DNA from 2 places in the Pseudomonas sp. LBUM1640 genome. Region 2 is predicted to be linked to the other one. Evidence: predicted binding sites of a transcription regulator. Region 2 holds the regulator's gene; the other holds the start of a gene.

Region 1 (3,208 bases), 2.2 Mb from region 2:
TGTGCCGCTGCTGAGCAACGACATGGCCAGTTCGTCCAGGCCATCGCTGTGCCCGGCCTGGGGCATCAGCGACAGCGAATAACTGACTTCGAGCATGCGCGCCAGGTTTTCGGCGCGCTCCAGGTAACGGGACATCCAGTACAGATCTGCGGCGGTTCTACTCAACATACTCAGCCCTCCACCACCCAGGTGTCCTTGGTTCCGCCGCCTTGCGACGAGTTGACGATCAACGAGCCTTCCTTGAGTGCCACGCGGGTCAGGCCGCCGGGCACCAGGCGAGTTTCCTTGCCCGAGAGCACGAACGGGCGCAGGTCGATATGCCGTGGCGCGATGCCGTTTTCGACAAAGGTGGGGCAGGTGGACAGGCTCAGGGTCGGTTGGGCGATATACGCGTGCGGGCGCGCCTTGATGCGTTGGCGGAAGTCTTCGATCTCGGCGGCCGTTGACGCAGGGCCGACCAGCATGCCGTAGCCGCCGGAGCCCTGGGTTTCCTTGACCACCAGTTCCGGCAGGTGCGCCAGAACATGGGACAGCTCATCCGGTTTACGGCACTGGAAGGTCGGCACGTTTTGCAGGATCGGCTCTTCATCCAGGTAGAAGCGGATCATCTCCGGCACATACGGGTAGATGGATTTGTCGTCAGCCACGCCGGTGCCGATGGCGTTGGCGAGCACCACGTTGCCGGCGCAGTAGGCAGCCACCAGGCCGGGTACGCCGAGCATCGAGTCAGGGTTGAAGGCTTTGGGGTCGAGGAAAGCGTCGTCGATTCGCCGGTAAATCACGTCCACCGGCTTGGGGCCGTCGGTGGTGCGCATGAACACCTTGAGGTCATGCACGAACAGGTCGGCACCTTCGACCAGCTCCACGCCCATTTCCCGGGCGAGGAACGCGTGTTCAAAGAATGCGCTGTTGAAGCGCCCGGGCGTCAATACCACCACATTGGGGTTGTCCAGGCGGCTGGAGCTTTTCAGGGTCTTGAGCAGCAGGTTGGGGTAGTGGTCCACCGGCGCAATGCGCTGTTTGGCGAACACTTCGGGGAACAGGCGCATCATCATCTTGCGGTCTTCGAGCATGTAGCTCACGCCGCTGGGGGTGCGCAGGTTGTCTTCGAGCACGTAGTAGGTGCCGTCGCCGTCGCGCACCAGGTCGACCCCGGAAATATGCGAATAGATGCCACGGTGCAGGTCCAGCCCGACCATTGCCTTCTGATAACCCTCGTTGCCCAGCACCTGGTCCGCCGGAATGATCCCGGCCTTGATGATGCGCTGGTCGTGGTAGATGTCGGCAAGGAACATGTTCAGCGCATTGACCCGCTGGATACAGCCGCGTTCGATCACGCTCCATTCACTGGCGGGAATGCTGCGCGGGATGATGTCGAAGGGGATCAGGCGCTCGGTGTCCTGCTCGTCGCCGTAGAGGGTGAAGGTGATCCCGGCGCGGTGGAACAATAAGTCGGCTTCGCGGCGCCTCTGGGCCAGCAGTTCCGGCGGCGTATTGGCCAGCCAGCGGGAGAAATCCTGATAATGCGCACGGCACACGCCGTCTGCGTCATTCATTTCATCAAAGAAAGATCGAGCCATTCCAGTACCTTGTCAGTGCCTAAGGAAGCTTGAGTGGCACTGCCGCTTTAAAAAACGCATTTTTTTATGAACCCGTGGCGCAGGGTGCCAACAGGCCTGGTCCTTACTTTCTTATGGGGTCGGCTCTGGGTCGGGGGGTAACGAATGCTCCTGTATCCGGGCAGATGAATGGATAAAGCAATGCTTGTGCCGAAACTGGGCGCAACAGTGATTTACCTTGTGGCGGGGGAGCTTGCTCCCGCTGGAGTGCGCAGCGCTCCCGCTTTTTTTGGGGCTGCTGCGCAGCCCGGCGCGAGCAAGCTCACTCACTACAACGGCCCGCTCGCCACAAGAGTGCATGCCGTGTTCCAAAATGGTGCATGAACAAACTTGAACTTCGCGCAGCCCCGATTCTTCTAACAAGACTCGAAACAGTGTGGAGCACCGTCGTGCCCAGAATCATCTCTCCAAGCACCCCCGAAGCGGTCGTGAACGAACACAGTGAACACAACGCCAAGATCTTCGGTTCACCCAAGGACCGACTCGACTTTTATCGGCGCGAGATCCAGTACGAAACCACCATCCTGGCCAACCGTACCGACGCCTACCTCACCGCGCAGTCATTTTTGGTCATCGCCTTTGTCTCCGGCATGGGCAACCTGAACCCGGAATGGGGCAAGTTTTTCACCTTGATAGTGCCGGTGTTCCTGGCCTCCCTTGGTGTGCTCAGCTCCCTCAACGCCTGGCCGGGTATCCGTGCTGCGTACGAAATCATCGACCATTGGCATTACAAGCAGAGCGAACTGCTGCGCAGCGAGCCGGTGATGGGCTTGGCTTATGACGATTCGCCACTGTTCTGTGAGACCGAGTCGTCTCACAAGGGCTATCGCAAGTCGCTGCTGTTCTCGATGCGTGCGCCGTGGCTGTTCATGGTGTTCTGGGTATTGCTGGGCGCTTACGCGTTTTATATTCAGGTCGATAACCCGGTCTCATAAGACAATTGGAACTTCATCGCCCCATGCAGGACCTTACCTTGACGCAGCCTGTGTTTTCCAAAACTGCGAAGAGGTGACCCATGACCACAAGTAACGATCCGCAAGTCAGCAACCGCAACGACCCGGCTATCGACGGCGGCGAACCGGCCCCCGGCACCGCCGCCGATGCGCCTAAAGACCCAACGCCGGCGAAAGACCCCAAAGCCAAGGACAACGACTACAGCCCGGATTTCAAGCCAACGCCTGAGCCCAAGCCTGAAACCGATGCTGATATCGACACCCAAGGCGGTTAGAGGAGACGGTCATGTCAAAAGTCGACGAAGAAGAACTCAATGACCCGGGCAACGAAGACCCGGGCTCATTGATGGATGATGCGCAAGTGCCGCTGAACGATCTGGATGACGCAGCGGATGTCGGCCACACCGAGAACCAGCCTGACTAACCTGGCCAGTGCTCGGCCGTGGCTCGCCCGTCGGCGTAGCCACGGCCGTGTGCTCAAGAAAAATGACGTGGGCGGTAGTTGATGAAGGTTTCTTGGCTCGAAGGCAAGCCGTCCAGGGGCGTGGTGTCGACGATGATCTTTTGCCCGTGGCGTTTAAAGACTTCATGCGCCGTCCCTTTTGCGGCCTCATCTCGAATTAGAATGCTCGCCAT
Region 2 (3,208 bases):
AAGCCGTTGTCCTCAAGAACGTTGAGGGCAGTACTTTTACCCGAGCCGGAGCGGCCGCTGACGATGATCAAACGCATGATTACTGCCCGTTTTGTTCATCCAGGACAACCTGATAGAGCGCCTCGTTGCTGCTGGCACTGCGCAGTTTGTCGCGTACTTCCTTGCGGTCGAGCATGCTGGCAATCTGCCGGAGCAGTTCCAGGTGCGCATCGGTGGCGGCTTGCGGGACCAGCAGAACGAACAGCAGGTCGACCGGCGCGCCGTCGATGGCGTCGAAATCGATTGGGGCGTCGAGGTGCAGCAGGGCACTCACTGGCGCTTCACAGCCTTGCAGGCGGCAGTGTGGAATCGCGATACCGTTGCCAAAACCGGTTGAACCAAGTTTTTCACGGGCGATAAGTGCCTCATACACAGCTTGCGTATCCAGTTCGGGCACTTCGCGGCCGATCAGGTTGGCAATTTGTTCGAGGGCGCGCTTTTTACTGCCGCCCGGCACGTTCACGAGGGAACGGCCGGGGGTCAGGATGGTTTCAAGTCGGATCATGGGTGGGGAGTGTTAGCGGCCTGTGCCCTGAAGAAGGCTCTGCTGCTTTTCCTTATGCTTTTTAAGTTGGCGGTCAAGCTTGTCAGTCAAGGCATCAATTGATGCATACATGTCTTCATGCTCGGCATTGGCGACTACTTCGCCGCCGGGAATCTGGAGGGTCGCCTCGATTTTCTGCTGGAGTTTGTCGACCTTCATGATCACTTGCACATTGGTGATCTTGTCAAAATGACCCTCAAGCCGCTTCAGCTTCTGCTCGACATATTCGCGCAATGGAGGGGTGACTTCTACATGGTGTCCACTGATGTTGACTTGCATACAGCTTCTCCTTCGTTGCCAGTGCATAAAGCGACGGGTAGGAATACCCGCCACTGGAACGCTATGGCCCGCCCGTCACATCAAACGCTTACGCTCGCTGGAAGGCGCGATCCCGAGGGACTCGCGGTACTTGGCGACGGTTCGACGGGCGACCTGAATGCCTTGTGCCTCCAGTAAACCAGCGATCTTACTGTCACTCAATGGCTTTTTCTGATTTTCCGCGGCAACCAGTTTTTTGATGATCGCGCGGATCGCCGTGGACGAGCATTCGCCGCCCTCGGAGGTGCTGACGTGGCTGGAGAAAAAGTATTTCAACTCATAAATACCCCGTGGGGTATGCATGAATTTTTGCGTGGTCACCCGCGAAATCGTCGATTCGTGCATGCCCACCGCTTCGGCGATGTCATGCAGCACCAGCGGTTTCATGGCCTCGTCGCCATATTCCAGGAAGCCGCGCTGGTGCTCGACGATCTGGGTAGCCACTTTCATCAGGGTTTCGTTGCGGCTTTGCAGGCTCTTGATGAACCAGCGCGCTTCCTGCAACTGGTTGCGCATGAAGGTGTTGTCGGCGCTGGTGTCGGCGCGGCGCACAAAGCCTGCGTATTGCGGGTTGACGCGCAGGCGTGGCACCGATTCCTGGTTCAGCTCCACCAGCCAGCGCTCATTGTCCTTGCGCACGATCACATCGGGCACGACATACTCGGCTTCGCTGGACTCGATCTGCGAGCCTGGGCGAGGGTTGAGGCTCTGTACCAGCTCGATGACCTGGCGCAGGTCATCTTCCTTGAGCTTCATGCGGCGCATCAACTGGCTGTAGTCGCGGCTGCCCAGCAGGTCGATGTAGTCGGTGACCAGGCGCTGGGCCTCGGCAAGCCAAGGGGTCTTGGCGGGCAGTTGACGCAGTTGCAGCTGCAGGCATTCGCTGAGGGTGCGGGCACCAATGCCGGCAGGCTCGAATTGTTGGATGCGGTGCAGGACGGCTTCGATTTCGTCCAGCTCAATGTCCAGCTCCGGGTCGAACGCCTCGAGAATTTCATCGAGGGTTTCGTCCAGGTAGCCCTGGTTATTGATGCAGTCGATCAGGGTGACGGCGATCAGGCGATCAGTGTCGGACATCGGTGCCAGGTTCAGCTGCCACAGCAAATGGCTCTGCAGGCTCTCGCCGGCGGACGTGCGGGTGGTGAAATCCCACTCGTCATCATCGTTGCTCGGCAGGCTGCTGGCGCTGGTCTGGTAGACGTCTTCCCACGCGGTGTCCACGGGAAGCTCGTTGGGAATGCGCTCGTTCCATTCGCCTTCCTCAAGGTTGTCCACCGTAGGGGCGGTTTCCTGATAGGAGGGTTCCTGCACGTCGGCGTTGGGTTTTTGCTCGATGTTGTCGGCCAGCGGGTCTGCATTATCGAAGTCGTCGCCTTCTTCCTGGCGTTCGAGCATCGGATTGGACTCCAGGGCCTCCTGGATTTCCTGTTGCAGGTCCAGGGTCGACAATTGGAGCAGGCGGATGGCCTGTTGCAGCTGCGGTGTCATCGTCAGCTGCTGGCCCATTCTCAGGACTAGCGATGGTTTCATGGCAGGGGCTTAACACCTTATTCGCCGGCGCAATGCGCCATCCACGACAGGGCGCGTGAGCGCCAAACATAAGCAAATTATATGCCTGATATCGGGGGCTTTGCCTAGAGCGCGGTAACAATAAAAAAATGGAGGTTTTTATTGACTCCCGCGCGCCTTGGCGAATGGCCAGACACCACAGTGCTTACAGGCGGAACTCGTGGCCCAGGTACACTTCCTTGACCAGTTCGTTAGCCAGGATGGTGGCGGAGTCGCCTTCGGCGATCAGCTGGCCATCGTTGACGATATAAGCTGTTTCACAGATATCGAGGGTCTCACGGACGTTGTGGTCGGTGATCAGCACGCCGATACCCTTGGCCTTGAGGTGATGGATGATCTGCTTGATGTCGCCAACCGAGATCGGGTCGACGCCGGCAAACGGTTCGTCCAGCAGGATGAATTTCGGTGCAGTGGCCAGGGCGCGGGCGATTTCGACGCGACGACGCTCACCACCGGACAAACTCATGCCCAGGTTGTCACGAATGTGGTTGATGTGGAATTCCTGCAGCAGGCTTTCCAGCTCCTTGCGACGGCCGTCACGGTCGAGTTCCTTGCGGGTCTCGAGGATCGCCATGATGTTATCGGCAACCGACAGTTTGCGGAAGATCGACGCTTCCTGGGGAAGATAGCCGATACCGGCGCGTGCACGACCGTGCATCGGCTGGTGGCTGACGTCCAGGTCGTCGATCAGTACGCGCCCTTGATCCGCCTGAACCAGGCCGACGATCATATAGAAGC

The links. Region 2 encodes sigma-54, which starts transcription at its own class of promoters, with help from an activator protein. Its sites were predicted from a motif close to ANTGGCATNNANNTTGCTNT; they were not measured.
Region 1: ACA065_RS14690 (circularly permuted type 2 ATP-grasp protein) is a predicted target of sigma-54. The motif match lies at 1,755-1,774, and genes of this name have one in related genera.

What each region holds. Positions count from the first base shown of each region.
Region 1 is NZ_CP166816.1:3,255,824-3,259,031, forward strand. Features, by position in the region: gene ACA065_RS14685 (alpha-E domain-containing protein) at 1-168, opposite strand, end outside; gene ACA065_RS14690 (circularly permuted type 2 ATP-grasp protein) at 171-1,580, opposite strand; gene ACA065_RS14695 (hypothetical protein) at 2,009-2,554, shown strand; gene ACA065_RS14700 (hypothetical protein) at 2,635-2,847, shown strand; gene ACA065_RS14705 (hypothetical protein) at 2,859-2,996, shown strand; gene ACA065_RS14710 (hypothetical protein) at 3,050-3,208, opposite strand, start outside.
Region 2 is NZ_CP166816.1:1,040,448-1,043,655, forward strand. Features, by position in the region: gene rapZ (RNase adapter RapZ) at 1-77, opposite strand, end outside; gene ptsN (PTS IIA-like nitrogen regulatory protein PtsN) at 80-544, opposite strand; gene hpf (ribosome hibernation-promoting factor, HPF/YfiA family) at 557-862, opposite strand; gene ACA065_RS04605 (RNA polymerase factor sigma-54) at 938-2,431, opposite strand; gene lptB (LPS export ABC transporter ATP-binding protein) at 2,616-3,208, opposite strand, start outside.